2 regions of the Cronobacter universalis NCTC 9529 genome follow, and region 1 is predicted to be linked to the other one. Evidence: predicted binding sites of a transcription regulator. Region 1 holds the regulator's gene; the other holds the start of a gene.
The links. Region 1 encodes Fur, which represses iron uptake genes when iron is present. Its sites were predicted from a motif close to ATAATAATGAGAACNACTATCAA; they were not measured.
Positions count from the first base shown of each region.

Region 2: a site for Fur is predicted at 2,419-2,441, ahead of entS (enterobactin transporter EntS). Genes of this name have one in related genera too.

Region 1 is NZ_CP012257.1:1,304,985-1,309,588, forward strand. Features, by position in the region: gene AFK65_RS05955 (beta-N-acetylhexosaminidase) at 1-1,878, shown strand, start outside; gene AFK65_RS05960 (helix-turn-helix domain-containing protein) at 1,936-2,547, opposite strand; gene fur (ferric iron uptake transcriptional regulator) at 2,869-3,321, opposite strand; gene fldA (flavodoxin FldA) at 3,612-4,142, opposite strand; gene ybfE (LexA regulated protein) at 4,304-4,585, opposite strand.
Region 2 is NZ_CP012257.1:3,095,975-3,100,578, reverse strand. Features, by position in the region: gene fepC (iron-enterobactin ABC transporter ATP-binding protein) at 1-403, opposite strand, end outside; gene fepG (iron-enterobactin ABC transporter permease) at 400-1,392, opposite strand; gene fepD (Fe(3+)-siderophore ABC transporter permease) at 1,389-2,369, opposite strand; gene entS (enterobactin transporter EntS) at 2,504-3,748, shown strand; gene fepB (Fe2+-enterobactin ABC transporter substrate-binding protein) at 3,774-4,604, opposite strand, start outside.

The DNA.
Region 1 (4,604 bases):
GCGGGGTATCCGGTGCGTACGGGCATCGACAGCAAGGCGTTTACCGGCAAAGAGGCGGTCTCCGGCGCGTATCAGCTGCATATCGGGCCACAAGAGACGACGATTACCGGCTATGACCGCGCCGGCGTTTTTTATGGTCTGCAATCGCTGCTCTCGCTGATCCCGGATGAGGGCGCGAAGCAAATCGCCACACTTGAAGCCAGCGACGCGCCGCGTTTTGACTATCGCGGCATTCAACTCGATGTGGGACGCAACTTTCACACCAAAGCCGCTGTGCTACGCCTGCTTGACCAGATGGCGGCCTATAAGCTCAATAAATTCCATTTCCATCTGAGCGATGACGAAGGCTGGCGTATCGAGATTCCGGGCTTGCCGGAGCTCACTGAAGTGGGCGCGAAGCGCTGTCACGATCTCAGCGAAAAAACCTGCCTGCTGCCGCAGCTCGGCTCCGGGCCCGATACGAATAACAACGGCAGCGGGTATTTCACCCGCGCGGATTATATTAAGATTGTGAAATATGCCGCCGCGCGCCAGATAGAGGTGATTCCGGAAATCGACATGCCCGCGCACGCCCGCGCGGCGACGATCGCGATGGAAGCGCGTTACGACAGGCTGCAAAAAGCCGGTAAAACCGAAGAGGCGAATCAGTATCGTCTGCTCGATCCTAACGATACGTCGGTCACCACCGGCGTGCAGTACTACAACCGCACCGGCTACCTCAACCCGTGCCTCGACTCGTCGCGCCGCTTCGTGGATAAAGTAATTGGCGAGATCCAGCAGATGCACAAAGAGGCCGGGCAGCCGCTCACTACCTGGCATTTCGGCGGCGATGAGGCGAAAAATATCTACCTCGGGGCGGGTTATACGGACAAAGCGAAACCAGAGGCCGGGAAGGGAATTATCGATCAGCGCCGTCAGGACAAGCCCTGGGCGCGCTCGCCGGTGTGTCAGAAGATGGTGCAGGACGGCGTGGTGGCTGATGTCGAGCATCTCTCCAGCTACTTTGGCGCGGAAGTGAGCAAGCTTGTCAAAGCCCACGGCATCGACACCATGCAGGCGTGGCAGGACGGGCTTAAGGACGCGAAAGACGCCAGCGCGTTCGCGACCCCGCATGTTAACGTCAACTTCTGGGACTCGCTCTACTGGGGTGGTTTCGATACGGCGAACGACTGGGCAAATAAAGGTTTCCGCGTGGTGGTCTCTAACCCGGATTATGTTTATCTCGATTTCCCGAACGAAGTAAACCCGGCGGAGAGCGGTTACTACTGGGGTACGCGATTCAGCGACGAGCGCAAGATTTTCAGCTTCGCGCCGGATAACCTGCCGCAAAACGCCGAGACCTCCGTCGATCGCGACGGCAATCCGTTCAGCGCCAAATCCGACAAGCCGTGGCCGGGCGCGTATGGCCTCTCGGCGCAGCTCTGGAGCGAAGTCGTGCGCACCGATAAACAAATGGAGTACATGATGTACCCGCGTCTGCTGGCCGTTGCGGAGCGCGCCTGGCATCGCGCCGCCTGGGAGCAGGATTATCAGGCAGGACGCGAATATAAAGGCGGCGAAACGCATCAGGTGGATGTGAAAGCGCTGCATGAGGACTGGACGCGCTTTGCGAACCTGGCGGGCAGCCGCGAACTGCCGAAGCTTGAAAAAGCGGGCGTGCAGTTCCGTTTACCGGTGCCCGGCGCGCGCGTTAGCGAGGGCGTGTTGCAGATGAACAGCAGCCTGCCTGGCGTTGCGATGGAGTATTCCACCGACGATGGCGCGCGCTGGCTGCGTTATGACGCCGCGAAGCCGCCACGCGTCACAGGCGCGGTGCAGGTGCGCAGCGTCAGCAGCGACGGTAAGCGCTACAGCCGTGTGGATAGCGTACAGCCATAACGCAGCGTAATTAAAAAGCCAGCCTCCGGGCTGGCTTTTTCGTGAGGGACGCAAGGCTTACAGCGCGTCAGGCAGATGGTAAACCGCGACCAGCTTGCCTTTGCTTATCTCAATATTCTTCGCGCTGCGCAGTTGAGAAAGGGTTTTCATCACCATGCTACGGGAAAGATTAGTTTTTTTAACAATATAATCCGCCACGTTAATGCGGTTGCGCATGAACTCATCCATCGCCGCCAGGCAATCAATATTGGCTTTAATCATACTGAAGCTGTTTCTGCCGATCATAATTTCTTCGCGATAGCAAAGCGTATTAATAATCCATGAAGACAAAATAAGCAGATGTAACTGACAGTGATTTTTCTCAATTTCCTGCATGAAATAATCAAAAGGAATTAACTGATAATGACATTCAGAATCAGCCTGTAATTTTGCGAATTGGGATTTACCTAAATTCCTGGCGAGACCAAGGACGGAGGGCGCGCTGCTTTTTTCCAGAAGCAGCCGGTCGCTCTGGCGCATCAGAGAGAACTGACCGCCGCGAATGATGCAGATCTCCCCGTCCCGCAGGGGGATGAGCGTATTTTTTTCCGCACGAGACCAGCTACCATAGCTATTGAAAATATCCGCGATACGGTAAATCTCAGCAAGCGGTTTAGGGGGTAAGACCATATGGGTTACCTTATATAAAATAAAATTAAATCGTTGCTGTATCTTAATGGATGGATTTTTATTGCTGCAATAAGGCGCAGGAGAGATAAAAGAACAAACAGGGATAATCTGATGCCTAAGCGATTGAGCGGCAAAGATATTTATCTTTTCTGAATTTCAATTTAATAAAATATATGTGGTTTAATTAAGCATTGTGCGCTGTATTAAAACACTATCACTATTTAACTCTATCTAAAAAAATACATTTCTATTTTCGGAGCAGCGTTTTCAGGCAATAAAAAAGCCGACAGATGTCGGCCTGGATGATGCAGTGTGCGAGTGTTATTTCCCGCCAGCCTCGTGGGCGTGTTCGTTTTCGCGGCAGTCGCCGTCCGCGCAGTGACCATACAGATAGAGACTGTGGTTGGTCAGGCGGATGCCGTGACGCGTGGCGATCTCACGCTGACGGGCTTCAATGGAGTCATCGCTGAACTCGATCACTTTGCCGCAATCGAGGCAAATCAGATGATCGTGATGATGCTGTTGCGTCAGCTCGAAAACGGATTTGCCGCCTTCGAAGTTGTGGCGAGTGACGATGCCGGCATCATCGAACTGGTTAAGTACGCGATAGACCGTGGCAAGGCCAATCTCTTCACCCATGTCAATCAGACGCTTATAGAGGTCTTCCGCACTGACATGATGATTGACCGGTTCCTGCAGCACTTCGAGGATTTTTAATCGAGGAAGCGTGACTTTCAGGCCGGCCTTCTTTAATGCGGTATTGTTGTCAGTCATGCGGAATCTGTCCTGTTGCTTAACGACTCGCTCCGGAAGGGAGCGATACATCGGATACGCCGAAGATGAATGCGTCTCATTATAGAACTGACATGCCTAAATGAAAACCGCAAGCGTCCGGCAAAAAAGAGCTTAAAAATCGTGGGCCAGCCAGCGTTTTTTACGTGGAGGGCCTGATAATTAAGGAAGCTATTGTACAGCGTAGTGAGGGAAAGTTAAAAATTTGTAGCAATTATTTTCATTGCTTTTATCTATCAAACGGCGCGGAACGGTGCCCGCGCCGCTTATCATCAGGCGTTGATGATTTCCTGCAGATGTAGCTCTTCGGAAACCTGTTTGACCCATTTTTCAACGCGTTCCGCGGTCAGCTCCGGCTGGCGGTCTTCGTCAATCGCGAGACCGACGAAGTGATCGTCGTCCGCCAGGCCCTTGGAGGCTTCAAAGTGGTAGCCTTCGGTCGGCCAGTGGCCAACGATGGTCGCGCCGCGCGGCTCGATAATGTCGCGAATGGTGCCCAGCGCGTCGCAGAAGTATTCTGCGTAATCTTCCTGGTCGCCACAGCCGAAGAGAGCTACCAGCTTGCCGTTGAAGTCAATTTCTTCGAGCGTCGGGAAGAAATCATCCCAGTCGCACTGCGCTTCGCCGTAATACCAGGTCGGGATGCCAAGCAGAAGAATATCGAATGCTTCCAGATCTTCTTTGCTGCTTTTGGCAATGTCATGCACTTCAGCAACGTCTTTCCCGAGCTGTTTCTGGATAATTTTTGCGATATTTTCGGTATTGCCGGTGTCGCTGCCGAAAAAGATGCCTACGATTGCCATAAGAAGAATAACCTCTTGAATCTAAATGTGATGGTGCTGGCATAACGCCCACAGATAGGGCAATCATAGCAGAACAAAAGAGGGTGCGGAAACGGTATCAGGCGCCGGGTGCACTCTCTGCTACATTGCCCCGTCCTTTTGGGTAAAATTCAGACCAGACCTTACTCCTGCAAGGCTTTCAGCTGCGCGAGCAGCATCGCTTCTATCAGCTCGCTGCGGCTGATATTGCGCGCCTGCGCGAGATGGTTCAGCGCGTCTACCGCGTCGGCGTTCAGCTTCAGCTCCACGCGCTTAAGCCCGCGAACTTTGTCACGTTTAAGCTGGTTGCGCTTATTGATGCGCAGCTGTTCGTCGCGCGACAGCGGATTGGTTTTCGGTCTGCCCGGACGGCGTTCATCCGCGAAGAGATCGAGCGTTGTGCGGTCCGTTTGTTCTTTTGCCATGGTATGAGTATAGACAGGG
Region 2 (4,604 bases), 1.8 Mb from region 1:
GCGCGGTCACGCCGGTCGCCGCCATCGCCTTTTGCACCGCGCGCTCGTCCTCGTCGCGCCAGCGGGTAAACAGCGGCTGATGCGGATAACGCCCGCGCGCCACCAGCTCCGCAACGGTGATATCCCCCGGCGCGCTGGCGTTCTGCGCGAGCAGGCCAATACGCCGCGCCACCTCTTTAGTGGCGAAGCGCTGAATAGCCTCGCCATCGAGCCGCACCTGCCCGCCGAGCGGTTTCATCAGACGGCTCAGCGTGCGCAGCAGCGTCGATTTGCCGCAGCCGTTCGGACCGATAATCGCGGTGAATTTGCCATCCGGGATCGCCACGTTCAGCCCGTCGGCGACGCGAAAATCGCCGTAGCCCAGCGTCAGCGCTTCGCCGGTCAAGCGTGAGGTCGTAGTCATCTCTTGCGTGACTCCTGTATCAACAAGGCGATGAGATAAATGCCGCCGAGGCAGACGGTGACGGTGCCCACCGGCAGCTGATAAGGCGTAAACAGATACTGCGCGCACAGATCGGCGGCCAGCAGCAGTAGCGCGCCGCACAGCGCCGCCTGGGTCAGCCCGAAGCGCGCGGTGCCGCTTAAGCGACGCGCGATATGCGGCGCCACCAGCGCGACAAACGAAATCGGCCCGGCCATCGCCGTCGCGCCTGCGGTCAGCACCACGCCGGTCAGCATCAGCAGCAGGCGAGAGCGTTCCACCGCCACACCCAGCGCGCAGGCGCTGTCGTCGCCCATCTCCAGAAGCCGCATCCGGCGCACCAGCAGCGCGCTCGCCAGCAGCGCCAGCGCAAGCAGCGGGGCGGCGGGCAGCGTTTTGCCCCAGGTGATGCCGTTCAGCGAACCGGCGTTCCACAGGCCCGCCGACAGCGCCGTCTCAAGCGACGCCTGCAACAGCAGCCACGTATTGAACGCCACCAGCATCGCGCGCACGCCAATGCCGATAATAATCAGCCGGAAAGTGTCGATGCCGTTGCGCCAGGCGAGGAGCCAGACGATAAACGCCGTCAGCGTGCCGCCCGCGATGGCGGTGAACGCGATAGCGGACTGGTGCTGGCCCGCCAGCACCATCGCCACCAGCACGCCGCTCCAGGCGCCGGTGTTAAAGCCCATCACATCCGGGCTGCCTAAAGGGTTGCGCATCAGCGACTGGAAAATCGCGCCGCTCACGCCGAGCGCGGCACCCAGCAGCAGCGCCATCGCCACGCGCGGCAGCCGCCATTCGGTGACGATAAGCGCAACATTGCGCGGCGCGTGGCCGGTCAGCGCCTCCAGCACCTTACGGGCTTCAAGCGTTACCGCGCCCTGCGTCAGCGCCCAGAGGCCGAGACCGATGCACAGGCTCAACATCAGCAGGCAAAAGAGCCCTAAACGAGGGGGAACGGATCTCATAGCGACGCTCCGCCGCGCCGCTGGCGCACCAGATAAATCAGCGCGGGCGCGCCGATAAACGCGCTGACCACCGATACCCGCAGTTCGCCCGGCACTACCAGCCTGCCAATGATATCCGCGAGCAGCAGCAGCGACGGCGTGGCGAGCAGCGTCACCGGCAGCGACCAGCGGTGATCCGCGCCCACCAGCCAGCGCGCCAAGTGCGGCATCATCAGGCCGATAAAGGCGATGGGGCCGACCACGGCGGTGGCGCTGGCGCACAGGAGCGTAATGGCGATAAGCCCGAACACCTGCGTGCGCGCCACGCGGCTGCCGAGCGCCGTCGCCGTGTCGCTGCCCATGCTCAGGCTGTTCAGGGCGCGCCCCAGCAGCAGCGCGATAACCGCGCCCGTGAGCACGACCGGCACAATGGCTTTAAGCGTCGTCAGGGTGCGGATATCAAGCGAGCCCGCCTGCCAGAAGCGCAGCTGGTCATACACCACCGGGTTTAACAGCGCGATGCCGCCGGAAAGCCCTTCCAGCACCGCGGCCAGCGCCACGCCCGCGAGCGTCAGGCGCACCGGGCTAAGCTGCCCGCCGCCCGCGCTGCCGGTAAACGCCACCACGAGTGTGGCGGCCAGCGCACCGCACAGCGCCAGCGCGAGAATATGCAGCGGATCGCTCACGCCCCACAGCGCCGCGCCCAGCACAATGGCGAAACTGGCGCCGGAATTGACGCCTAACAGGCCGGGGTCGGCGAGCGGGTTGCGGGTCAGCGTTTGCATCAGCGCGCCGGCAAGCCCGAGCGACAGTCCCGCGACAATACCCGCAAGGGTGCGCGGCAGACGCGCATCCAGCACGATGGTGCAGTCCGCCTCGCGGCAGGTGCCGGTGAGCGCGTCCATCACGAGAGAGAAGGGCAGGGATTTGGCGCCCGCCAGCAGGCTGAGGGCGACCATCAACAGCAGCAGTAACAAGAGACACCCCAGGACAACCATCCTGGAGGAAAGGCGCGAGGCCGACATAACGCACATCCTGGAATCGATAATGATAGTTATTATCACTCTTATCTGGCTATGTTAGCATGGCCGTCCCGTTATCCGGCAAGGAAAATTCGCGTTAAGGCCCTGTAATGAACCGACATTCGCTGTTACTGAACCTCTCGTTACTGAAAACCCATCCCGCTTATCGCGCCGTCTTTCTGGCGCGCTTTATCTCCATTCTCGGCCTTGGACTGCTCGGCGTGGCGGTGCCGGTACAGATCCAGACGCTCACCGGCTCGCCCTTCCAGGTGGGGCTGGCGGTCACGCTCACCGGGGCGGCGATGTTTATCGGGCTGATGACCGGCGGCGTGCTGGCCGACCGCTATGAGCGCAAAACGCTTATTCTGCTGGCGCGTTCCACTTGCGGCCTCGGGTTTATCGGGCTGTGGATCAACGCCGTGCTGCCCGCGTCGTCGGTCACTGCGATTTATCTGCTCGGGTTATGGGACGGGTTTTTCGGGGCGATCGGCGTGACGGCGCTGCTGGCGGCGACGCCCGCCATCGTCGGGCGTGAAAACCTGATGCAGGCGGGGGCGATTACCATGCTGACGGTGCGTCTGGGCTCGGTAATTTCGCCGCTACTCGGCGGCGTGCTGCTGGCCTGGGGCGGCGTGGCCTGGAACTACGCGCTGGCGGCGCTCGGAACTTTTCTCACGCTCCTGCCGCTGCTCACCCTCCCGGCGCTCCCCGCGCCGCAGATGCAACGCCAGCATCCGCTGCGCGCGCTGGCCGACGGGCTGCGCTTTCTTGCGGCAAGCCCGGTCGTGGGCGGCGTGGCGCTGGTCGGCGCGCTGCTGACGATGGCGAGCGCGGTGCGTGTGCTTTATCCCGCGCTTGCGAACCACTGGCAGATGGCGAGCGGCGAAATCGGCGTACTGTACGCCGCGGTGCCGCTCGGCGCGGCGCTGGGGGCGCTCACCAGCGGCGGGCTCGCGCACGCCCCGCGCCCTGGCCGCACGCTGCTGATTTCCTCGGTGCTGGCGCTGTTGGCCGTCGGCGCATTCAGCCTGATGCCGTTCTGGCCGCTGGCGTTTATCTGCCTGACGCTGTTCGGCTACCTGAGCGGCGTGAGCTCGCTTATCCAGTACCAGCTTATCCAGACCCGGACGCCGGATCACATGCTCGGGCGCATTAACGGCCTGTGGACCGCGCAAAACGTCACGGGCGACGCCATCGGCGCGGCGGCGCTCGGCGGTATGGGCGCCTGGCTGTCGCCGGTGAGCGCCGCGAGCGTGGGCGGGATTGGGCTTGCGATCGTTACCCTTGCGCTGGCGCTGCTTTTGGCGGAACTGCGCCGGTTGCGCCAGCCGCCGCCGGAACCCGCGCCGCATTAAAAAAGGGGCCATCCGGCCCCGTCTTTTACTGTTTGAACAATGCTTCAAGCCGTTTCAGCAACAGGCTGGCGCTGTAGTAATCGAGCCGGAAGGTTTCGGTGCCGAGCGCGTAAACCCGTTTATTTTTCACCGCCGGAAGGTGGGCCAGCAGCGGATCGCGCAGCAGCGCCGCGGCGTCTTTATCATCGGCGGCGAACAAAAACAGCGTCTCGCCGTTCAGCCCCGCCGCCAGATTTTCACCGCCGAGCTGAATAATATCGTGGCGTTTGCCCATGCTGGTGAGGCCGTGCGCGGCAGGGGGCGGCGCGAGCGTAAAGCCGAGCTGGCCGAGCAGTTTCCCCTGCGCCGATTCGGCGGTCCAGAGATTCGCGCCGTGCGCGGCGGGGTTATAAACCAGCGCGCTCACGGGCTGCGGCGGCAGCGTCATCTGCGCTTTCGCCTGCGCGAGCTGCTGGTCAAACTGCGCGATGCGCGCGGCGGCCTGCTTCTCATGACCTGTTATCTCGCCGAGCTGCGTTAACAGCGCCTGCCAGCTTTTGTCGTCGTAATTGATGATTAATGTCGGCGCGATAGCGGAAAACTGTTCGTACAGCGCCTGCGCCGAATCGCCGCCGGTGGCGCTCACCAGAATCAGATCCGGCATCTGCGCGGCCACGGCTTCGGCGTTTGGCTCGCCGATATACAGCCGCTCAACATGACGCGCTTTGGCGATATCACCCCACTGGCGCAGAAACCCCTGGTCGTCGGCGACGCGGTTGCCTGGCGACGTCGCGCCGCTCGCCACCACCGGCGCGTCAATCGCCAGCAACGAACCGGTCAGCGTGACGCTGGTAGAGACAATGCGCTGCGGCGCTTT